4 regions of the Terrabacter sp. 2YAF2 genome follow, and region 4 is predicted to be linked to each of the others. Evidence: predicted binding sites of a transcription regulator. Region 4 holds the regulator's gene; each other region holds the start of a gene.
What was found. The regulator LexA, encoded in region 4, represses DNA repair genes until DNA is damaged. The targets are predictions, from matches to a motif close to TCGAACANNTGTTCGA.

Region 1 (5,584 bases), on a different contig from region 4:
TCATGGTGGTGGTCATGCTGGTGGTCATGCTGGTCGTCACGCCCCGCTCGCCCGGCTTCTCGAGACGGGCGTGATCGACTGCGGCAGGGGGACCGTGAGCGGGACACCGAGCAGGTCCTGCACGATCTCGAGGAACATCTCGGCCTGGCGCAGCAGGTCGTCGGACTCGCGCGCGCTGATGTGGCCGCCCCGGTCGATGACCGACCGGTGGGCCGAGCAGGCCGCGAAGAAGGCGGCCCACTCCCCCAGCTCGGGCGCGACGCCGGGCAGCACCTGCCAGACGCTGCGGGGGCGCGCTCGCGGCGTGGGGACGGTCCGGGCCGCGACGAGGGCGGCAGCGGCGCGCAGTGCACCGAGGTGGGCGTCGCGGTAGCGCTCGGAAGCCTCGGTGGTGCGGCACGCGGACTCGAGCGTCACACGGGCCCGCTCGAGCAGGTCGAGCACGGCGACCGAGATGGGTGGGCGGCGCAGGTGGGCGGCGGTCACGGTGGTCTCCTCTTTCTCCGAACCGGGAATGGTCAGTCGGCAACCCGGACGAGCGACCACCGGTCGCCGTGCGGGGACTCGTCATGGGCGAGGTCATAGACCCCGGGCGTGAACGACCAGCCGGGGCTCGCTTCGACGCGCCAGACGTGCTGCTCGCTCGCTGCTGCGACGAGCATCTCGCCGGGACGCACCTGCGCCTCGTCGGCCTCGAGCGCGTCGCGCCACCACGCCCGTCGTTCGCGCCAGTGCGCCAGGACGCCACGCACGACGTAGAGGCGTCCGCGCCAGATGAACGCCTCGGGCGACGACTCGAGGGACCCGGCCTGGAGGGGTCCCGGGACCGACTCGGACCTCCCCGCAGTCCGAGCCTGCCGAACCGCCCCTGACTGAACCGCTCCTGACTGAACCGCCCCTGACTGAACCGCCCCTGACTGAACCGCCCCTGACTGCTCCCGCTCGCGCACTCTCACCTGCACGGAGTCACTGAACCTACGCACCACGACACGTCTCCCTCGGACACGTCGAGGCCGACATCACGACCCGAACCACCCGCGCCCCACACGAGCGGTCCGACACCAACCGACGACTGAACTGACAACCTGACTGATCATTGCTGTTCGAACACTTGTTCGACACTCGAAGCCTAACCCCTGCCGCCGACAGGCTGTCAAGACGGTCCACGGGCCGTTGCCGACCTTGCGCGAAGGCCCGCACCCGGGCCCGTTCCGTCACGATCCGGACCAATCTGAGTAGTTGTGCTCAGGTCCGCGCGTCTCGGCCGTCGGCAGAGTGGGGCCAGCGGGTCCGGTCCGCGAACGGAGAGGTGCAGGGGTCCTGTCCGCTCATGGATCGGGCCCCTTCCGCTGCCTGCCGGCTGCGCGCGTCCCGTTGCGCGGTCTCCGGGAATGCGGGAGCGTCGCGGACGTTGGACCTGTGCTCGGCCGTCCGGCCCAGCAGCAGACGCACCGGCGCACAGCGACCGGCGCACGACCGAAGGGGTGTCGTGGGCGCCGAGCTCATCCCCATGGCCTTCACCACCGGGTGGGGCAGCGGGATCAACGCGTACGCGGTCGTGCTCGTCCTCGGGCTCGCCGACAAGATCTGGGGTCTCAGCCAGATCCCCAACGCCCTCGCCCGCACCGACGTGCTCATCGGCGCGGGGATCCTCTTCGCGGTCGAGATGCTCGCCGACAAGATCCCCTACGTCGACTCCGTCTGGGACTCGGTGCACACGGTCGTCAGACCGGCGGTCGGGGCCACGATCGGCTACCTCATCGGCCACGACACGGCCTCCCTCGACGCGGCCGTCGGTGCCGCCACTGGCGGCGTCACCGCCCTCATCTCGCACGGCATCAAGGCCGGGCTGCGGGCCGCCGTCAACACCTCCCCCGAGCCCGCCAGCAACGTCCTCGTCAGCACCACCGAGGACGTCACGGTCACCGGGGTCACGGCCCTCGCCATCGCGCACCCGTGGTGGGCAGCGGCCATCGCCCTGCTCCTGCTCCTGCTCGGCGCCTTCCTCGTCTACAAGCTGGCCGCCCGCATCCGCCGCTACAAGCGTCGCTACGACGCCTGGGGTGAGCGGGTGGGGATCGCCGCGCCGTCCGAGCACCGAGGACGCGACGCACCGACGGTCCAACGGCGCGCCCTGCGTTCTCGAAGGACGCGCGCCGACGAACGGCTCGAGCAGCAGACCTGACCCCGGCCCCCTTCGCGGTGGCCCCGGGGGCCGTGCCGTTCACAGGTCGGCGCCCGGCTCACAGGACGTCCCCACGCGGGCGAGGGGGTGACCACAGCGCTGCCGCCGACGGTGGACACAGCTGGCACGAGGCCAGCCCATCGAAGGAGTGGAACGGATGAAGAACAAGACCATCGCGCTGGCAGGCGCCGGGATCGTGGCCGCGTCAGCCCTCGCGCTCGGCGGGGCGGCTCTCGCCAGCGCGAACGAGACGGGCAGCACCGGCACCACGACGAGCGGCGCCTACGGGCAGGCCGGCGAGGGTGCACGCACCCCGGGCATGACCGGCAACGGCAACACCGACCCCAGCAAGCCCATGCGCTCGGACGAGAAGCTGCTCACGGGCGACACGGCCGCCAAGGTGACGGCGGCCGCCAAGGCCAAGGAGCCGACCGCGACGATCGAGCGGGTCGAGACCGACTCGGACGGGGTCTACGAGGCGCACATGGTGCGCGCCGACGGCACCCACATCACGGTGCAGGTCAACGCGTCCTTCGCGGTGACGGCCGTCCAGGAGGGCGGCCCGGGCGGGCCCGGCGGGCATGGCGGCGACCACGACGGCGACGGCCCCCAGGGCCAGCAGGGACTCCAGGGACTCCAGGGCGAGGTACCGGCATCCCCCGGCGGCACGGCGACGACCACCCCGTCCAGCAGCTGACCACCCGGCGCCACCGAACCGGACGGCCGGCCCTTTCCGGGGGTCGGCCGTTCGGTCGTCCCCGGCCACCACCGGGCTCGCCCGGTGCCTCAGAGGTTGCCGAAGACCTCGAGCGTCGCTGACGAGCGGTTCATCGTGATGAAGTGGATGCCGGGTGCTCCCTCGTCGAGCAGCCGGCGTGACGACTCGGTCGCGATGGCCATGCCCTCGGCGCGCACGCCGGCGGCGTCGTCGCCGTGGCGCTCGAGGCGGTCGGTGACCGTGGCCGGCATCGGCTGGCCCGCGAGCTGCGCCATGCGCACCACCTGGCGCGCGTTGGTGATCGGCATGATCGCCGGGACGACGGGGAGCCGGGAGCCGCGTCGCGCGAGCTCGTCACGCAGCCGGAGATAGTTGTCGACGTCGAAGACCATCTGCGTGATGGCGAACTCCGCACCCGCGCGCTCCTTGCGGACGAGGGTCTCGGCGTCCTCACTGATGTCGCCCGACTCGGGGTGGCCGTCGGGGAAGGCCGCGACGCCCACGGTGAAGTCGCCGAGGCTACGCACGAGGGAGACGAGCTCGTCGGCGTGGTCGAGGCCCTCGGGATGCGCGACCCAGGGCTGGCCGAGCCCGCCCTGGGGGTCACCGCGCAGGGCCAGGATGTTGCGGACCCCGGCGGCGGCATACGACCCGACGATGCTGCGCAGCTCGGCGACCGAGTGGCCGACACACGTCAGGTGAGCCATGGGCGTCAGCGAGGTCGCCTCGAGGACGCGCTGGGTGAGGCGCACGGTGCGGCCGCGTGTGCCGCCCCCGGCGCCGTAGGTGATCGAGACGAAGCTCGGCGAGACCTTCTCGAGGCGGCGGATGGCGTCCCAGAGCTGCGCCTCGGAGGCGTCGTCCTTGGGCGGGAAGAACTCGAAGCTGAACGTCGGGGTGTCGGCCTCGATCATCGCCGGGATGGATCGCGTGAACCGCTCCGCCCGCGCCATCGAGGATGCCGTGCCGTGTGCCATGCCGCACACCCTAGGCCGAGCGGGTCCAGGTCGTGTGGGCTGTTCACGGTGCGACCGGCGCGCCGCGTAGGCTGACCACCATTTCCGCGACTCGATGGAGGACCCCGTGCAGACCCCCACCGACCTCGACGTGCTGCGCCGTCGGGTGCAGCACGCGATCGACGGGCAGATCGCCGGGGCCACGCAGTCGCTCGCCGCGATCGGTGACGAGACGGCCCCGCTCGTGTCGGCCGTGTCCGGCCTGCTGACCGGCGGCAAGGGCCTGCGCGCCGGGTTCCTCTACTGGGGCTACCGCGCCGCCGGCGGAGCCGACTCCGACGCGCTCGTCCGCCTCGCCGCGAGCATGGAGTTCTTCCAGGGCGCCGCGCTGCTCCACGACGACGTCATGGACCGCAGCGACACGAGACGGGGTATGCCGTCCGCCCACCGCGCCGTCGCCTCGCTGCACCAGCAGCGCGGCTGGGCAGGTGACGCCGACCGGTTCGGCGAGGGCACCGCGATCCTGGCCGGTGACCTGTGCCTCACGTGGTGCGACGAGATGTATGCGACGTGCGGCCTGCCCGGCGAGGAGCTGGCACGCGGACGTCAGCTCTTCGACACGATGCGCACGCAGCTGATGGGCGGCCAGTTCCTCGACCTCCTCGAGTCGGCTCGAGGCTGGGACGGCCTCGACCTCGAGGCCCGGGTCGCCTCGGCCCGCCAGGTGATCCGTTTCAAGAGCGCGAAGTACACCATCGAGCACCCCCTCCTCATCGGTGCGCTCGTCGGCGGCGCTCCGGACGGCGCTCTCGCACCCCTGTCCGACTACGGCCTTGCGCTGGGCGAGGCGTTCCAGCTGCGTGACGACCTCCTGGGCGTCTTCGGCGACCCCGAGGCCACCGGCAAGCCGGCCGGCGACGACCTGCGTGAGGGCAAGCGCACGGTCCTCGTCGCGCATGCTCTCGACGCGGCGTCAGACTCCCAGCGCGAGATCGTCGAGGGCCTCCTCGGCCGTGACGACCTCGAGCTCGAGGGCGTCGAGGCCATCCGGCGGGTGCTCGTCGACACCGGCGCCGTCGACCGGGTCGAGGACCTCATCACCGCCCTGGCCGACGACGCGTGCCGCGCTCTCGACCGGGCCCGCGAAACCGGCTCCTACGACGCGCCCGCCCTCGACGTGCTTGAGGCCCTCGTCGCGGTCTCGACGGCCCGGCGGTCCTGACACCCGATCCGGCGCTCGCCCTGGCGACCGCTGGGACTGCGCCACACGGCATACCTCGTCGGTCGCCTGGCCCGGTCACCCCGGCAGGGGCAGCGTCTTCGGAGGTCTCAGAAGGCGAGCTCCTGCGCGCGGCGCCGGACCTCGGTCTTGTGACCGGCCAACATCGCGTCGATGGGCGCGCCCTCGACGGGCAGCGTCTCGTCCGGGGTGTGCAGCCACTCGATGATCTCGTCGTCGTTCATGCCGCCGTCGGCGAGGACGGTGAAGGTGCCGCGCAGCTCGGGGCGGGGGCCGGTCTCGCCGAAGAACTTGGCGGGGATGGCGACGACGCGGCGGTCGCCGATGCGTGCGGCGAGGACCTCCCGGTCCGCGATGAGCTGGCGCACGCGGGACAGCGGCACGCCGAGCCGCCCAGCGGCGTCGGGCACGGTCAACCACGCCCCGACGAGCGACTCGAGGTCGCGGGTGGAGGACTCGACGGGCTGCAATTCAGGGGTCTCGCT
Region 2 (5,584 bases), on a different contig from region 4:
CGTCGAGGCGCTCCGCCACGGGCCGCGACGGGTCCCGGTAGGGCGCGCTGCTGGTCTGGTGTCGTGCGTCGTCGGCGGCCACGGATCGACGCTAGCCCAAGCCGTCACCTGCCTGCGCCGACCATCCGCGCCACCTAGTCTGAAGAGGTGATCGAGCCGCTGACCCGCCTGCCCGACGGGACCATCAAGCAGGTGAACCCGATCACGGGCACGAAGGTGTGGACCCTGCCCGGGCGCGGGGCGAGGCCCTCGGGGCTGCCCGGCCACCACCCCCTGCCGATCGACCCCGACGACCACGACCGCCACTGTGCCTTCTGCTGGGGTCGCATGCTCGAGACGACCCCAGAGATCGCCCGCCTCGTGCATGGGGACGGTCGTTGGGACGACCTGCGCGGCGTGCTCGCCGAGGACCTCGGCAGGACCGACGCCCAGTTCCGCCTCATCCCCAACCTCTTCGAGATCCTCAGCTACGACTACTGGCACCTGGCCCATGGCTGGGAGCCCACGGCCGAGTCCCGAGCCCGGCGCACGGCATACCTCTCGACCCCGGCTGGACGCGAGCACGTCACCGCCCTCGCGCGCATCCGGATGCGGGCGCGCGGCACCGCGGGGGCGGCCGTCGAACCGCTCGCCGAGCACGACCTCGAGCGCGAGGCGGTCGGCCTCTTCGCGGGCAACCACCAGGTGGTCATCGCCCGGCGGCACTACGTCGACGACGCCACGGACGACTCGCAGCTCGCCGGTTCGGGCACGCTGACACCCGAGGAGCACTGCAAATACATCGAATTCACGATCCGCGCCATGCACGACCTCTACCGCGACAACGAGTGCGCACGGTACGTGTCGGTCTTCCAGAACTGGCTGGAGCCGGCCGGTGCGTCGTTCAACCACCTGCACAAGCAGGTCGTCGCGATCGACGAGCTCGGGGCCCAGAAGGAGCGGGAGGTCGAGCGCCTCCGCGCCGAGCCCGACATGTTCGCCCGCTGGGGCGCGGAGTATGCCGCCACGCAGGGTCTCGTCGTCGCCCGCACCGAGCACGCGGTGGCCTTCGCCGGCGTCGGGCACCGCTACCCGGCTCTCGTCGTGCACGTCACCGACGGTGAGGGGTGCCCGTGGGAGCTGACCGAGGACCAGGTGCGCGGCTTCTCCGACCTCGTCCACGCCTGCCACGCAGCGACCGGGGTGCACATCCCCTCGAACGAGGAGTGGCACCACCGGCCGCCGTCCGTCGATGTCCCGATGCCGTTGCGGGCCGTGCTCAAGTGGCGCATCTCGACCCTGGCCGGCTTCGAGGGTGGGACGCAGATCTACGTCAACACGATCGACCCGTGGGCGGTCCACGACCGGGCCGTCGCGCAGCTGCGTCAGCTCGCGGCGGACGGACTCATCTCGGACCGCGTCGAGATCGTCTGATCGCCCCGGTCACGCCCCGCGGGAACTCAGATCTGGCTGCCGTGACCCTCGGTCCGGCCGACGTTGCCGTCCGCGCCGATGGGGCCGGTGCCGCTGTCGGCACTGTCGGAGCCTCGACCCGTCACCTGCTGGAGGCGGTCGATGTGCTCTGAGGCCTGGGCCTTGGTGAGGTCGCCCGGCAGGGTTTCCCCGGCCTCGCGGGCCAGGGTCTCGAGGTAGCTGCGCTGCGCGCCGGTCATCGCCTCGTCGCCGGTCACCCAGTCCTCGGGGTCCTTGACCGCGGAGTCTCCGCCGGGTCCCGCACTCGCGGGGTTGGTGGCACCGATGACGTCGTCGCTCGAAGGTGTGTTCGATTCGCTCATGTCCCGCTCGTACCCACTTCACGCCCGATGAGCACGGGCGAGCCACCGCTGGACGAAACGCCCGAGGCCCGGACTGGGTCGGTCGCCGGTCGTCGGTCAGAAGGGCGGTGGGTCCGGATCGTCGGCACCGACGGGGCGGGGCTCGCGCAGGCCGGCACGCCAGTCCTTCGGTCTGGTGACATAGCGGCGACCGGCCGTCGTGGTCCACTCGAGTCCGTCGTCGTCGACAGGCTCGGACCGCCAGATGCCGGCGGTCTTGAGGTTGTGGTGGAAGCGCTCCTTGGCGTGCAGGTTGCCAACGGCCGTCGGCCCCAACGGCCAAGGAGTCTCATGGTCGAGGTCGCAGCGACGGGCGAGCACTTCACAGCCGGGACCCCGGCACACCCCGTCGACGGCGCGCACGTGCTCGACCATCTCGCGTGTGGGCCGATAGGAGGCACTCGGAGCGCTCAGGGCGCGGCCGGTCCGGATGTCGACCGGCAGCGTGCGCCACACGGAGCCGGCACGCGTCATGATCTCGCGGGCGTGCCGTGCGGTCACCCAGCCGTGTCCGGGCAGCTCACAGGCCGCGTCGCTCGTGCCGACGGCCACCTCGAACGGGACGACCAGCCACGCCATCGCGGGGGCGCCGGCACCGGCCGTCGCCGCGGTGGCGTCGAGCGGTCCATGGAGCAGCGCATGGGCCGCGAGGTCGGACCGGAGCTGGTCCAGGGAACGGGAGTCACCGGCGCTGCGGCGCTCACGAGCCGCGGCGTCAAGACGGTCGAGGACGGCCGCGATGACATCACCGGAACCCACCAGGGTCAACGAACCCATCCCGTCCCCGGTCTGGCGTCCGAAGACCCCGCGCCTGCTGCGCGCATGGTCACGCCGCTCATCCGAGCCCCGCTGGTCGACGGACGCGATCGCCCGGCGCAGGCGCGTGACGTACGTGCGCTGGGGCACCGGCTGACCATCGCGGCTGGGCGCCAGGACCGCGGCCTCGACCGTCGCGACATCGGCGTCGGGGAGCTGTGCCGTCTCCGAGACCACCTGCAGGGCGCGGTGCAGCGACAGCTCTCCGTGACGCATCGCCTGCCGGATGAGACGGTGCCGTCGCGGCGCGGTGGCGAGGTCGAGTCGCCGCGCGACCTCACCGGCGCCGACCCCGGTCGCAAGGGCGATCTCGTCCGCCACGACGCGGTCGGTCGAGACGTGGACCGACGCGGCCGCGACCTGTTGGGTCTCGACGGAGTGGAGGGCGGCGTACGCGTCGATGAGGTCCGCCTCGACCTTCGCCTTCTCGACCTCGAGCGCCTCGATCTCACGCAGGAGGTGGTCGCCCTCGATGGTCAGGTCGATCTGCAGATGAGCCTTGGTGTAGTCGTCGTCCAGCGGTGGGGCCGCGACGCGCGGCGAACTGACAAACGGCGTCACACGGGCCCCCTCACCCCTCGGACGAACACCACCCCAGTCCTTCAATTAGAACATATGAACGAAGGGAAAGATAGGGCTCATCCACGTCTGTGGACAGCCGAGTTCGCTTGCGGGACAAGGCGCCTCAGCGCGCGAAGGCCATGGACTCCGTGACGTCGCTGCGGAGCATGTCGCGCCGGTCGAGCAGGTAGTTCTGGCGCATCAGCCAGGGTGCGGCGTCCCCCTGCTGGGGCAGATCGTCCTCGGCCCGCCGGACGTAGCCAGACGCGAGCGGCAGCAGTGGCTGGCCCGCCATTCCCTCCGGAGCGTGCGGCGTGGCCACCCGCCACGCGTTCTGCTCCATGTGGCCCAGCAGCCGACACACGTAGCGGCTCGCGAGGTCGGCGCGCAGCGTCCACGAGGCGTTGACGTAGCCGACGCACACCGCGAGGTTCGGCACTCCGGCGAACATGAGCCCGCGATACACCGTGAGGTCACCGGTCGCCTGGTCCTGCCCGTCGACCGTGATGGCGATGCCGCCGGCGAGCCTGATCCGGAGCCCGGTTGCCGTCACGACGATGTCGGCATCGAGCTCGCGCCCCGAATGGAGGCGTATGCCGTGTGGCTCGAACGTCTCGATGGTGCCGGTGACGACGTGGGCCCGTCCACTGCGCACGGCCTCGAAGAGGTCACCGTCGGGGACGACGCAGAGGCGCTGGTCCCAGGGGTCGTAGGTGGGGGTGAAGTGGTCGGCGACGAGGTCCGTCGAGCCGAGCGACTTGGCGGCGCCCTTGGACAGCAAGGACTTCATGACCGCAGGGCGCCGACGGCTCAGCTCGTAGACGCCCATCGTGCCGAGGACGTTCTTGTAGCGCGCCGCGGTGCCGGCCGCTCGCGCGGGCAGGACCTTCTGCATGACGTCGCGGACCCGGTCCTGACGCGGCAGCGACGCGATCCACGTCGGCGTGCGCTGGAGCATCGTCACGTCGGCACCGGCCTCGGCGAGCGAGGGCACGAGGGTCACGGCCGTGGCTCCCGATCCGATGACGACGACCTTGCGACCCGTGACGTCGAGGTCGTCGGGCCAGAACTGCGGGTGCACGACCTGTCCCTGGAAGGACTCGAGGCCGGGCAGCTGCGGGTCGTGCGGCCGCTCGTAGTCGTAGTAGCCGCTGCAGAGGTAGAGGAACCCGCACGTCAGCTGCCCACGCGCGCCGTCGCGCTCGACCGTGACCGTCCAGCGCGCCTCCTCGCTCGACCAGGACGCTGCGACGACCTGGTGGCCCAGACGGATCCGCTCGGCGATGCCGTGCTTCTCCGCGGTCCGGCGCAGGTAGTCGAGGATCTTCGGCCCGTCGGCGATCGCGTCGGGGTCGGTCCACGGCTCGAACGGGAAGCCGAGCGTCATCATGTCGGAGTCGGATCGGACGCCGGGGTAGCGGAAGAGGTCCCAGGTGCCACCCAGGGAGTCCCGCGCCTCGAGGATCGCCCAGGTGCGCGAGGGGCTCATGGTCGACAGACGGTAGCCCGCGCCGATGCCGGAGAGGCCGGCTCCGACGACGAGGACGTCCAGGTGCTCGAGATCGCTCACCTCGCCATTCTCACCCACGCGTCCCGGACTGTGACGCTGGCCGCCTGACCGGCTACCGGACGGTAACCAGCGGCTACCCTCGGGCGGGTGACGACGGCATACCCCCACCTGCTCGAACCGCTCGACCTCGGCTTCACGACGCTGCGCAACCGCGTCGTCATGGGCTCGATGCACACGGGCCTCGAGGACCGCGCGAAGGACTTCGACCGGCTCGCGGCCTACTACGCCGAGCGCGCCAGCGGCGGCGTCGGGCTCATCGTCACGGGCGGCTTCGCCCCCAACCTGGCCGGCGCCCTCTACCCCGGCGGCTCGGTCCTGGTCACCGAGCGGCAGGCCCGCCGCCACCGGGTCATCACGAACGCCGTGCACCGCGAGGGCGGCAAGATCGCCCTCCAGATCCTGCACGCGGGCCGCTACGCCTACCACCCGCTCGCCGTCTCGGCGTCGGCCGTGAAGTCCCCGATCTCGCGCTTCACCCCGCGGGCACTCAGCGCGCGCGGCGTCCGGAGCACGGTCACGGCATACGCCCGCTGTGCGCGCCTGGCGCGCGAGGCCGGCTACGACGGCGTCGAGATCATGGGCTCCGAGGGCTACCTCATCAACCAGTTCCTCGCGCCGCGCACCAACCAGCGCACCGACGAGTGGGGCGGCTCGCCCGAGAACCGTCGCCGTCTGGCCGTCGAGGTCGTCCGCGCCGTGCGCGCTGCCGCGGGTCCCGATTTCGTCGTCGTCTACCGCCTGTCGATGCTCGACCTCGTGCCCGACGGACAGTCCTGGGAGGAGGTCGTCGCCCTGGCCCACGAGGTCGAGGCAGCGGGCGCGA
Region 3 (5,584 bases), on a different contig from region 4:
CGCAGCTGATCATCGCCGAGAACCTGCACCGCAACTTCATCGACCACGCCGAGTACCCGCGCACCGCCGAGATCGAGCAGCGCTGCATCCGGATGCTCGCCGACCTCTTCCACGCGCCCGGCCCGACCACCGGCGCACGCACTCAAGGCTCGTCCGAGGCGATCATGCTCGGCGGCCTGTCGCTGAAGTGGAACTGGCGCACCCGTCGACAGGCCGAAGGAGGGTCCACGGAGCGCCCGAACCTGGTCTTCGGCGGCGACGTGCACGTCGTCTGGGAGAAGTTCTGCCGCTACTTCGACGTCGAACCGCGCATCGTCCCCCTACAGCCGGGGAAGTACACCATCGGCCCGGAGGACGTGGCGCCGCACGTGGACGAGAACACGATCGGAGTGGCGGCCGTGCTCGGCACCACGTTCACGGGCCACATGGACGACATCGTCGGCATCAACGACCTGCTCGTGCAGATCAAGCAGGAGCGTGGTCTCGACGTGCCGCTGCACGTCGACGGGGCGAGCGGCGGTTTCGTGTGGCCGTTCCTCTACCCCGACTCGCCGTGGGACTTCCGGCTCGAGCAGGTGCGCTCGATCAACGTCTCGGGACACAAGTTCGGCTTGGTCTACCCGGGCATCGGCTGGCTGATCTTTCGGGAGGTCGCCGACCTGGCACCCGATCTCGTCTTCAAGGAGAACTACCTCGGCAAGACCGACTCGACCTTCACCTTGAACTTCTCGACAGGGTCGTCGATGGTCCTGGCGCAGTACTACAACTTCGTGCGGTTCGGTCGTGAGGGCTACACGTACATCATGCGCAACATGGAGGAGAACGCCCGAACGCTCGGCGACAAGCTGGAGGAGCAGGGACGGTTCGAGCTGATCGGCCGGGACGCGGAGCAGCTGCCACTCGTGGCCTTCCGGCTCGCCGGCGACCAGCCGTACAACGAGTTCGACATCGCCTGGCAGCTGTCGGCCGAGCGCGGCTGGATGGTCCCCGCCTACACGATGCCCCCCAACGCCCAGGACATCACGATCATGCGCGCCCTGGTCAAGGAGACGATGAGCCGCGAGCACGTCGACACCCTGGCCCGGGACATCGAGGACGCCTGCCAGACGCTCGCGGTCAAGGGAGGCGCGCACGAGTCGGAGCGAGCCAAGATGGTGACCGGCCCGGGCCACTGATTCGACGCGGTAGTGGGCCGCTACGGACCTTCGTCCGTGGAGGCCTGCTCCGCGGACGTCTGCACCGCGGACGCCTGCCAGGCGCGCCACGCGGCATACCCCCCGATGACGTCGGTGGCGCGGTGGATGCCGAGCTCCTGGAGGGCGGCGGCAGCGAGGCTCGAGGTGTAGCCCTCCTGACAGAGCACGACGACCTCGAGGTCGTGGCTCGCGATCGGCAGTGACGCGTCGCTCGCGGGATCGAGGCGCCACTCGAGGACGTTGCGCTCGATCGGCGTCGCGGAGGGCAGCTCGCCCTCGGCGGCGCGCTGAGCGGCGGGACGGATGTCGACCAGGAAGGCGCCCTTGGCCCTCGCCGCGTCGGCCTCCGCGGGCGTCAGGCGATGGAGTCGGCTGCGCGCGTCGGCGAGCACCTCGTCGATGGTGCGGGGCCGGGCGGGTCGGTCGGGCGCGGGCGTCACCAGTCGACCCCGACCTCGGCCTGCTCCTCGACCTCCAGCACACCGTCGACGGCGCGGTAGTTCGTCATGGAAGTCAGTCTGGGGCCATAGACGTGCAGACTGACAGCCGGATCGGAGCCGGCGTTCGTGACCCGGTGCAGGTGGCGGGAGCCGAACGTCCGCTGGTCACCCGGGCTGAGGAGCACTCCCGGGCCGGTCGCGCGCCGGACGTTGTCGAGGTCGACGGCCGTGCGGTAGCCGGCGACCTCCTCGGTGAGGACGCCTTGGAGCACGACGAACGAGCCGGCGCTGCCGCCGTGGTCGTGCCACGGTGTGCCCTGACCGGGCAGCCAGGTGAGCAGCCAGGCCTCGTGGTCGTGGTCGGCGAGGAGGCGCGCGTAGTAGCGGGTGATGGGGTCGAAGTCGACGAGGCGCTGCCAGAGGGCGCGCTGGCGGGCGAGTCGGCGGGCGGTTTCGGCGAGGTCGACGGAGATGCGCTGGGCGCCGCGGGACATGGTCGTGCCTTTCGGGGTGGGTGGGTGCTGACGGGGGCGGGGGCGCTCGGGAGCGGCCGCGGCGGCGTGGCCTGCGGCTCAGCGCACGGGCATGCTCCCGAGCAGGGGACAGGCACCCTTCATCCACACATAACCAGTCATTGCCATAAAGCAAACGCTAACTTATGCATGGATGCAGAGCAAGCGCGCCCGAGGTGGCGGGATGTCGGGGACATCTGACCGGAAACCGCGCGGCGGGCTGTCAGTGCCGACGCCTATGGTCACGGGGTGACCGTGGACTCTCGCACCGCAGCAATGGCCCCGCCCAGCAATCGGCGCTCGAGCGTGCTGGTGCTCGGCGCCGTGGCCGTGACGCTCCTGCTCTGGGCGTCGGCCTTCGTCGCGATCCGGCACCTCGGCCGCGACGTGCCGCCCGGCGCGTTGTCGCTGGGTCGGCTCCTCGTCGCATCCGTCGCGCTCGGTGTCCTCGTCTTCCGTCGGCCGCGCACCTGGCCGGCCCGCCGTGACTGGCCACTGCTCCTGCTCTGCGGCGTGGGCTGGTTCGGCGTCTACAACCTCGCCCTCAACGAGGCCGAGCGCCGCATCGACGCAGGCACCTCGGCACTCATCGTGCAGATCGGTCCGATCATCGTGGCGCTGCTCGCCACCGTCTTCCTCGGCGAGAAGATGAGCCGCTGGCTCCTCATCGGCATGGCCGTGGGCTTCGCGGGCGTCGTCGTCATCGCGCGAGGGTTCTCCTCCGGTGACTCCGGCGACATGGTGGGCGTGTGGCTGGCCGTGCTCGCCGCGATCACGTATGCCGTGGGCGTGCTCGCGCAGAAGCCGCTCCTCGGGCGGTTGCCCGGCCCCGAGGTCACCTGGATCGCCTGCATCATCGGTGCGGTCGTGTGCCTGCCGTGGAGCGGCGAGCTCGTGACCGTCGTGCGCGACAGCGACGCGAGCACCTTGTGGTGGATCGCCTATCTCGGCGTCTTCCCGACGGCCATCGCCTTCTCGACGTGGGCCTATGTGCTGGCGCGGAGCGATGCGGGCAAGCTGACCCTGACGACCTTCCTCGTGCCCTTCATCGCCACGCTCATCGCCTGGGCGCTGCTCTCCGAGGTGCCGCCGCCCCTGACCTTCGTCGGCGGCGCGCTGTGCATCGCGGGCGTGCTCCTGACGCGTCGCAAGTCGCGAGCGAAGCCCGTCCCGAAGAGCTGACCACCCCGAATCCCGTTCTGCGGCAAGGGTGTCGAGGTGAGAGACGGGTGTGGACAACTCTTGTGAGCTAGTCGAACATGTGTTCTACTTGAGGAGTCGGCGACCCGGGTGGGAGGAGTGAGTTCGTGCCATTCCTCGACTCCGGGCGCTCGGCTTCCAGTGCGGCCGGCGACGGCCTCAACCCGCGTGTCGTCTGGCTGCTGAGACAGGCGAAGTCGGCGTCGGGGCCGGGTCCCAAGCCACGTCCGGCACTCTCGCTCCTCGACGAGGCTGAGGCGGTGCTGTCGCAGATCGAGCGCCTCGAGGTGCACAAGGCCCGCCTCGAGGGCCGGATCGTCGATGCCTATGCGGCGCTGCACTCCGTCGAGGAGCAGCACCTCTCCCAGCTGGTTTCGACCTCGCCGGTGCCCATCACGGCCGACCAGGTCGTGACGCAGGAGATCGCGTGCGCGACCGGTGTTGGCGCGTCAGAGGTCGCGCGCAGGTTGGAGCTGGCGACGGCGCCCCGACGGCACCGGGTGCTGCGCGAGCGGTTGCGCGCCGGCTCGGTCAGCCTCCAGCGGGCGCTGCGCATCGTCGCGGAGACGAGGACGCTCGCCGATGACGCCGTCCCCGAACTCGAGGCGACCGTCCTCGCGCCCGCTCGCGACGGCTCGATCCCCTCGCACCGCCTCTTCGGCGACCGGTTGCGGCGGTGCGTGCGAGCCGCCGACCCGCCTGGGCACGAGGAGCGCCGACAGGCTGCCACGGCCAGGCGCACGGTCTTCGGTCGACTGGTCGATGACGGCATGGGCACGTTCACCGTCGTGGCGCCCGCCGAGCGCGTCGTCGGGGTGCTGGACCGCGTGGACGCGATGGCACGGGCCGCGCGTGCGGCCGGCGACCCCCGCACGCTCGACCAGCTGCGCAGCGACCTGCTCTGCGACCTCGTCCTCTTCGGGCTCGTTCCGGGCCCGGAGGTCGACCGGTGCGGATCGTGTCGCGGACGCGGCCCTGGAGGCGGCCCGCTCACCGGTGGGGCTCGGCCCGCAGGTGCGTCCTGCTCGGACGGCGGTGCGGACTGCACCGAAGCGGACGCCGGCCCGGGGGAGGGGTTCAGCGCTGGCGGCCCGAGCTGGTCCGGCCTGTCGGACGCCCCGCCCGCGGCGGTGCGCATCGTCGTTCCGTTCGAGGTGGCTGCCGGTCTGTCCGACGCCCCGTGCGAGCTGACCGGCCACGGCTGGGTCACGGCAGCGCACGCCCGCCGGATCATCACCGCCCCCGGCTCGGTCTGGCAGCGTCTCGCGGCCGACGTCGACACCGGCCGCGCCCTCGAGCTCTCGACCGACCGCTACACCCCGACTCCCGAGATGGTCGAGCACGTCAAGGCGGTCGACGGTGTGTGTCGCGGCCCCGGGTGCCAGGTGCCGGCCGACCGGTGCGACGTCGACCACCTCCTACCGTGGCCGGCCGGCCGCACCCACGTCTCCAACCTCGACTCCCTGAGTCGCAGCTGCCACAACGGCAAGACCGCTCGAGTCTGGCGCGTCCGCCGCGCGGCCGATGATGGGATCTCATGGACCTCGCTCGCCGGCCGGGAGTACATCACCTATCCGAAGGACTGGCGTGAGCCGCTGCGTGAGCCGCTGCGTGAGCCGCTGCGCGGCCGGGGCTCGGGGTCGCCGATCCGGGGCGCCTCACCAGGCCCCTTACCAGAAGATCGGCCCGACGAGGTGCCGGACTCGACACCACCGGACTCGACACCACCGGACTCGACACCACCGGACGACCCGCCGCCGTTCTGAGCGAGGTCGGTCAGTCGCCGTAGACGTCGGCGAGCGCGGACGGGTCCGGGCAGTCGAGGGATGCGGACGCTCGTCGCACGGATCGGTCCGAGGCTCAGTGGGCGACCGGCGTGTCGTATGCGACGGGCACGTCGTGGCGCACGCGCTCGATGTCCCGGTCCAGCGCGGCGTCCGCGCCGAACGGAGCCCGTGGGAGGGAGAACGTCCGACGGTGGTGCGGCTCGAGGGCGGCGATGATGGCGACGATCATGATGAAGAAGAAGATGGTGTCCATGGCAAAAAGTCTGCGCTCACCATGATCCCGCCACGAGTGGCAGAACAGTCGGTGTTCGACAAGATCCTGCCACCGGTGCCATGCTGGGCAGATGTTGCGCACCATCGCCGTCATCGTCCAGGAGCCCGTCGCGACGTTCGAGGTCGGCGTCCTGTGTGAGGTCTTCGGCATCGACCGCACCGACGACGGCGTCCCG
Region 4 (5,584 bases):
GCCCCACGTCGACGAACTCCGACCTGGAGTGCAGCCAGTGGTTGCAGCCGGACCCGGCCTTCTTCAGCGCGAAGGTCGACAGCCGGGTCGCGCCGGCCACCTCGGCGGCCGGTGTGCCGTGCACCATCCACCCGTAGTTGAAGACGTCGTCGCCGACCGCTCCCAGGACGTTGAGGGAACCGGGCTTGAGCGCGCTTCGCGACACGTCGGAGAACGGCAGCCCGGGCGCGCCGAAGACGGCCACGTCGTCCACGGCGCTCGTGCGCAGGGACGCGAAGCCCGCGAGCGTGGCCCCGTAGGAGTGGGCCCACACGGTCTGGTGGGCGGGCCGGTCACGCCCCGCCTCGATGCCGGTCGCGAAGTCGGCGAGGGCTCCGGCATTGTCGCGGGCGAGCTTGGCGTTCAGCACGTTCCGGTCGATGGAGCTGACGATCTCGTGCACCTGCGGGGCGTCGTAGCCCATCCAGGTCACGATGGCGACGTCCTGCCCGGCCGCGACCGACCGGGCTTCGGAGCGCATGCGCACGAAGATGTCGTCGTAGCGGCGCAGGTCCGTGCCGACCATCGTGGACAGGCCACCCACGAAGGTCACGACATGCTCGGCCCGGTCGACGTCCCCGAGCGCCACCACCGCCTTGACGTCGAGCCCCCTCGGGTCGATGAGCAGGAGCAGCCGCTCGCCACCGTCACGACGTGCGAGCACGTCGCGGACCGCCTGGAGTGCGGCGACGTGCTCATCGGCGCGGGTGCGCTCTGCGGCGTTGCCGACCCATCCCGAACGTCGTGCCTCACGGGCCTTGGTCCACGCCACCTCCTCCGCTCGCGCGAGCAGCACGAGGTTGGCTTCGTGGCGTGCCGTGGCAGGCACACCGTCACGCGGCCCCACCCACTCCGGGTGGTCACGGATCGCCCTGCGACGCTCCTCGTCGGTCATCGAGCGCCACCAGGCTGCAGAGGCGAACACCTGGGCGCTGACACCCCCGGCGGCCGAGGCGGTCGGTGGCGGTGCCAGTGACCCGAGCACCGAGGCACCGACACCGGCACCGGCACCGGCTGCCGACGTCGCGCCTCGGGCCGATGACAGCAGTGCGCGAAGCAGCTCGTCGTCGGTCTCGGCAGCCGCCCGGCGCGCCTGGGCCAGGCACGCATGCACCTCGGCACGCAGCAGCTCGTCGAGGCGGGCACGGCGTGCCTCCAGGGCGGGATGACCGAGTGAGGCCCGGACCGGGAGGAAGAGACGCCCGTCGTCATCGATCCACGCGCCCTCGTCGACCGCGCGCCGGTCGGCCCGACGAACCAGGTCGATGGCCGCCTCCAGGCGGCCGGCCGCGTGTCCCACGGCCTGACCAGCCACGGCGATGCTCGCCGCCAGCCGACCCAGCCCGGCAATGACGACGGCGTACCGGTCTGCGGCGGCCGATGATGCGGCACCCGACCATCGTGGGGCGGCTGCTCGACGCCAGAGCACCAGCTCGGCCAGCACCACGACCCGTCGCCGACGGTCCTCGAGGCCCCTGCTGACGGCAACGAGGGACTGCGGACGGCTCGCGCGGATGTCGCGCACCGACAGCGTCAGCGACCCACCGGCAACGGTCACCGGAGGCCGCCGAACGATCCTTCGACGCTCTGCCGCGCTGCACGCTCGACCGCGTCGTAGGTGTCGGCTGCCGCTGCCAGGGATCGCCCCAGCTCCTTCAGCTCCCAGCGCGTCCCGGCCAACCGAGCCGTCCACGCCGCGGCGACGTCACGCAACGCTGCGCCGGTCCGGCTGCCCGGAAGGGCCGCGGCCACCGGCGTCAGCTCGTCCGCGATCCCGAGTCGTTGAACCCGCACCAGGACCTCGTCGATCGTGCTGACGTCGTCGCGCAGTGCGGCCGTGTCCACCTCGTAGCGCATGCCCTGCTCCTCTCCCCAGGACGGCAACGCTAGGCCGCACGCGGCGCGGCGCTCGTGCGTCATCCACAGGCCCCGGGACGACAGCAGAACGCCGCACCCCTGGTCTGGGGTGCGGCGTCCGTGGCGGGAACGACGGGGTCGAAGCGCCGCTACCGCCAGCCGCTGAAGGTGGAGCCAACGCGGCGGATCAGGTGGGATGGTCGAAGCGCAAGCACGGACGCGGCATACGCGATCGACCAGAGCCCGGATGGGCTGGCCGAGGTCAACGTCCCGGGATGACGAGCTGCTGACCGGCGTGGAGCGCCGTGGAGCTGAGTCCGTTGGCGACCTGGAGCTCGACCACCGCGTCCGCCGTCGACACCCCGGGCAGCTCACGGGCGGCGACACCCGACAGCGTCTGGCCCGACTGGACCGTGACGGTGCGCGGCTCGCCGGTGGCCGACGCGAGCTGGCCGGCCAGACCCACACCGAGAAGGGCGACGACCGTCGCGACGAACAGGGTCACGACGAGCCGACCGAACCGCGTCAGGCGCACGGGTGGCCGCGTGAGGCGCGCCGCGCGGGCGGCCCGGGTGGCGTCCCGGCCGGTGGGCACCAGGACGAGACGGGGCCGACCGGTCGGCAGCGACCGCGCAGGCTCCTCGGTGTGCGGCGAACGAACGGCCTCGAGGACGATGGCGCTCATGGTGACCTCCCCTTGCTTCGGATCTGGCGAACACATGTTCGATAGAACGTCTGTACGAGTTCTAGCACGTATGTTCGATGAAGTCGAGACACGCCTCGAACAGGTGTTTGGCAACTGTGTTCGAACCTCGTAGTCTCTGCTCACACCAGAAACCTCACCAGCCACCACTGACACTGGCCCCGCGCCGAGCGTCACACCGCGGTCTGACGAGCTGACGAAAGGGACACCATGGGCGTCACCGAGCTTCCCGATCGCGAGACCGGCGACGGCCTCACCGTCCGCCAGCGACGGGTGCTCGAGGTCATCCGCAACTCCGTCGACCGCCGCGGCTACCCCCCGAGCATGCGCGAGATCGGCGACGCGGTCGGCCTGGCCAGCCCCTCCAGCGTCTCCCACCAGCTCAACGCCCTCGTCGCCAAGGGCTACCTGCGGCGTGACCCCAACCGGCCGCGCGCGCTCGAGGTCGTCTCCCCCGACGCCAAGGCCGAGGAGCTGGGCTACCGCGGGGGCGACGCGACGCCGCAGCGTGCGCGGGGCGACCAGTACGACACCGACACCGACTCGGGCGACGCCCGCCCGGAGGCCTCCTACGTCCCCGTGCTCGGGCAGATCGCCGCCGGCGTGCCGATCACGGCCGAGGAGGTCGTGGAGGACGTCTTCCCGCTCCCCAAGCAGCTCGTCGGCGAGGGCGACCTCTTCCTGCTCAAGGTCAACGGTGACTCGATGGTCGACGCCGCCATCTGCCACGGGGACTGGGTCGTCGTGCGCCAGCAGCAGCACGCCGACAACGGTGACGTCGTGGCGGCCATGCTCGACAACGAGGCGACGGTCAAGACGTTCAAGCGCAAGGACGGCCACGTGTGGCTAATGCCGCACAACCCCGACTTCTCCCCCATCGACGGCGACCACGCCACGATCCTCGGCAAGGTCACGGCCGTCCTGCGTCGCATCTGAGCCCGCGGTCCGATGACACCGTCACGCACTCGGGACGTCGTCCTCACCTACCGGTACCTGCGCGGGGCGATGATCGCCCTGCTGCTCATGCTGCTGCTCTCGGTCGGCTACCAGTGGTGGTGGGAGACGGACCACTCGTGCTGGCTCGGGTCGATCAGCGCCTACTACTACACGCCCGCGCGCTCGGTCTTCGTCGGCTCGTTGTGCGCCCTCGGCGTCAGCCTCATCGCCTACAAGGGTCACTCCCCCGAGGAGGACGTGCTCCTGAACTTCTCGGGCCTCATGGCCTTCGTCGTGGCCATGGTGCCGACCGTGCCCGACGCACGGTGCGGACCGAACGCCTACACCCAGACCCCGGTGGAGATCGCTGCCGCCGTGCGCAACAACATCTGGTCGCTCGTCGTCGTGGCGGTCAGCGCCGCGGTCGTCGCCGCCTGGCTGAAGCGCGGCGCCACGACCCGCGATCCCAGTGAGCTCCCCACCGCGCGCTCGGTCGTCATCACCGTCGTCTGCGGTGCGGTCCTGCTCGGCGAGCTCACGCTCTTCCTTCTGCTGCGCGACCGGTTCATCGCGTTGAGCCACGGCATCGCCGCAGGCACCATGGTGGCGGCAGTCATCGCTGTCATGGTGCTCAGCGCGCTGCGCGCGGAGGAGCGCCACCAGTCCGTCGCCTCCCACCAGGGTGCCACCTACAAGCGGATCTACATCGCGATCGCGGTCGCCCTGGCCGTCGCCCTCGTGGTGACGGTGCTGACGGCCCTGACCTGGAGTGGACTCGACCACCTCGTCCTCATCTCCGAGGCCATCATCATCGTGCTCTTCTGCACCTACTGGGGTGTGCAGACCAAGGAGCTGTGGGACCTGCGCGACGGCACAGAAGCGCGACCGGTGAGGTCCGTAGCCGAGTAGCCTTCTGGTCGTGGGCGATTCGTCGCCATCCGATGCCGACGATGCTCAGGCGTTCGGAAGCTCAGAAGGTCAGGGAGCAGCGGAGGTCCTCCAGGGTCGGGCCGAGCGGGGCGTGCAGCCGCAGCGTCGCCTGCGCGTCGCCCCGCGTGGCCGAGCGCGTGACGATCGCGACCGGCACGCCGCGCTGGTGCGCGCGACGCACGAAGCGGTACCCGCTCATCACGGACAGCGACGACCCGAGCACGAGCACCGCGCCGGCGCCCTCGACGATCGAGAAGCACTGCTCGACAAGGGCTTTGGGCACCGACTCACCGAAGAAGACGACGTCGGGCTTGACGGTGTCGTTGCCGCAGACCAGGCAGCGCGGCGCGTGGAACGAGTCGACGAGCGCGTCGGCGAGCACGATGTCACCGTCGGGCCGCACCTGCTCCCCCCACTGCGAACCCACCGTGCGTGCAGCCTCGGCGAAGCGCTCCATGAAGCCGGGGTTCGCCTCGGTCATCCTCTGGTGCAGGCCGATTCGCGAGGTGTACTCACCGCAGGTGAGACAGACGGCACGGTCGAGGGAGCCGTGCAGCTCGATGACGTCGGTCGCTCCCGACGCCTGGTGCAGGCCATCGACGTTCTGCGTGATGATCGGCCCGACGTACCCGGCCGCCTGCAGGTCGGTGACGACGCGGTGGCCCTCGTTGGGCTCGGCCGCGTTGAAGCGCTGCCAGCCGATGTAGCTGCGGGCCCAGTAGCGTCGTCGCGCCTCGGGCGATCCCGCGAACTCGCCGTACGTCATCGGCTCGACGCGGCGGGTCCCGTCCGGTCCCCGGTAGTCGGGGATGCCGGACTCCGTCGAGAGGCCGGCACCGCTGAGCACGACCACCCCACCACCACTGACCAGGTCCACGAGGTCGTCGAACGTGCCGAGGTCGTGCGTCTCGAGCGGCAACGTGCGCGAGGTCGAGAGCCGCGTCGTCGCCGCGGTGAGCGTCGGTTGCGGAGGTATGCCGTTCAGCTGATGCACCCGGTCAGCCTACGTCGGCTGCCGCCGCCTCCCGGTCCCATGTCGAGGGTGTGACAGCACGTCGGCGAAGCTCCGCCTTGCGCACCTTGGCCGTGGGAGTTCGCGGCAGCTCGTCGACGAGCTCG

Region 1: AB4030_RS05860 (DUF6504 family protein) is a predicted target of LexA. The motif match lies at 1,104-1,119, and genes of this name have one in related genera.
Region 2: AB4030_RS01760 (HNH endonuclease signature motif containing protein) is a predicted target of LexA. The motif match lies at 3,238-3,253, and genes of this name have one in related genera.
Region 3: AB4030_RS07970 (HNH endonuclease signature motif containing protein) is a predicted target of LexA. The motif match lies at 3,402-3,417, and genes of this name have one in related genera.

The regions. Positions count from the first base shown of each region.
Region 1 covers NZ_JBFRFG010000004.1:107,771-113,354, forward strand. Annotated here, with positions in the region: gene AB4030_RS05850 (DNA polymerase III subunit alpha) at 1-16, opposite strand, end outside; gene AB4030_RS05855 (SAV_6107 family HEPN domain-containing protein) at 37-486, opposite strand; gene AB4030_RS05860 (DUF6504 family protein) at 519-986, opposite strand; gene AB4030_RS05865 (DUF4126 domain-containing protein) at 1,490-2,185, shown strand; gene AB4030_RS05870 (hypothetical protein) at 2,343-2,882, shown strand; gene metF (methylenetetrahydrofolate reductase [NAD(P)H]) at 2,972-3,880, opposite strand; gene AB4030_RS05880 (polyprenyl synthetase family protein) at 3,987-5,081, shown strand; gene AB4030_RS05885 (Rv2175c family DNA-binding protein) at 5,189-5,584, opposite strand, start outside.
Region 2 covers NZ_JBFRFG010000001.1:383,008-388,591, forward strand. Annotated here, with positions in the region: partial or broken gene AB4030_RS01745 (glycoside hydrolase family 3 N-terminal domain-containing protein) at 1-82, opposite strand, end outside; gene AB4030_RS01750 (DUF4921 family protein) at 148-1,413, shown strand; gene AB4030_RS01755 (DUF3072 domain-containing protein) at 1,440-1,775, opposite strand; gene AB4030_RS01760 (HNH endonuclease signature motif containing protein) at 1,872-3,191, opposite strand; gene AB4030_RS01765 (flavin-containing monooxygenase) at 3,316-4,761, opposite strand; gene AB4030_RS01770 (oxidoreductase) at 4,849-5,584, shown strand, end outside.
Region 3 covers NZ_JBFRFG010000005.1:288,747-294,330, forward strand. Annotated here, with positions in the region: gene AB4030_RS07950 (glutamate decarboxylase) at 1-1,175, shown strand, start outside; gene AB4030_RS07955 (rhodanese-like domain-containing protein) at 1,196-1,636, opposite strand; gene AB4030_RS07960 (cysteine dioxygenase) at 1,633-2,130, opposite strand; gene AB4030_RS07965 (DMT family transporter) at 2,398-3,330, shown strand; gene AB4030_RS07970 (HNH endonuclease signature motif containing protein) at 3,456-5,114, shown strand; gene AB4030_RS07975 (hypothetical protein) at 5,209-5,388, opposite strand; gene AB4030_RS07980 (GlxA family transcriptional regulator) at 5,480-5,584, shown strand, end outside.
Region 4 covers NZ_JBFRFG010000016.1:10,007-15,590, forward strand. Annotated here, with positions in the region: gene AB4030_RS16340 (alpha/beta hydrolase) at 1-1,597, opposite strand, end outside; gene AB4030_RS16345 (hypothetical protein) at 1,594-1,896, opposite strand; gene AB4030_RS16350 (LysM peptidoglycan-binding domain-containing protein) at 2,159-2,581, opposite strand; gene lexA (transcriptional repressor LexA) at 2,810-3,535, shown strand; gene AB4030_RS16360 (hypothetical protein) at 3,548-4,444, shown strand; gene AB4030_RS16365 (Sir2 family NAD-dependent protein deacetylase) at 4,506-5,459, opposite strand; gene AB4030_RS16370 (AMP-binding protein) at 5,464-5,584, opposite strand, start outside.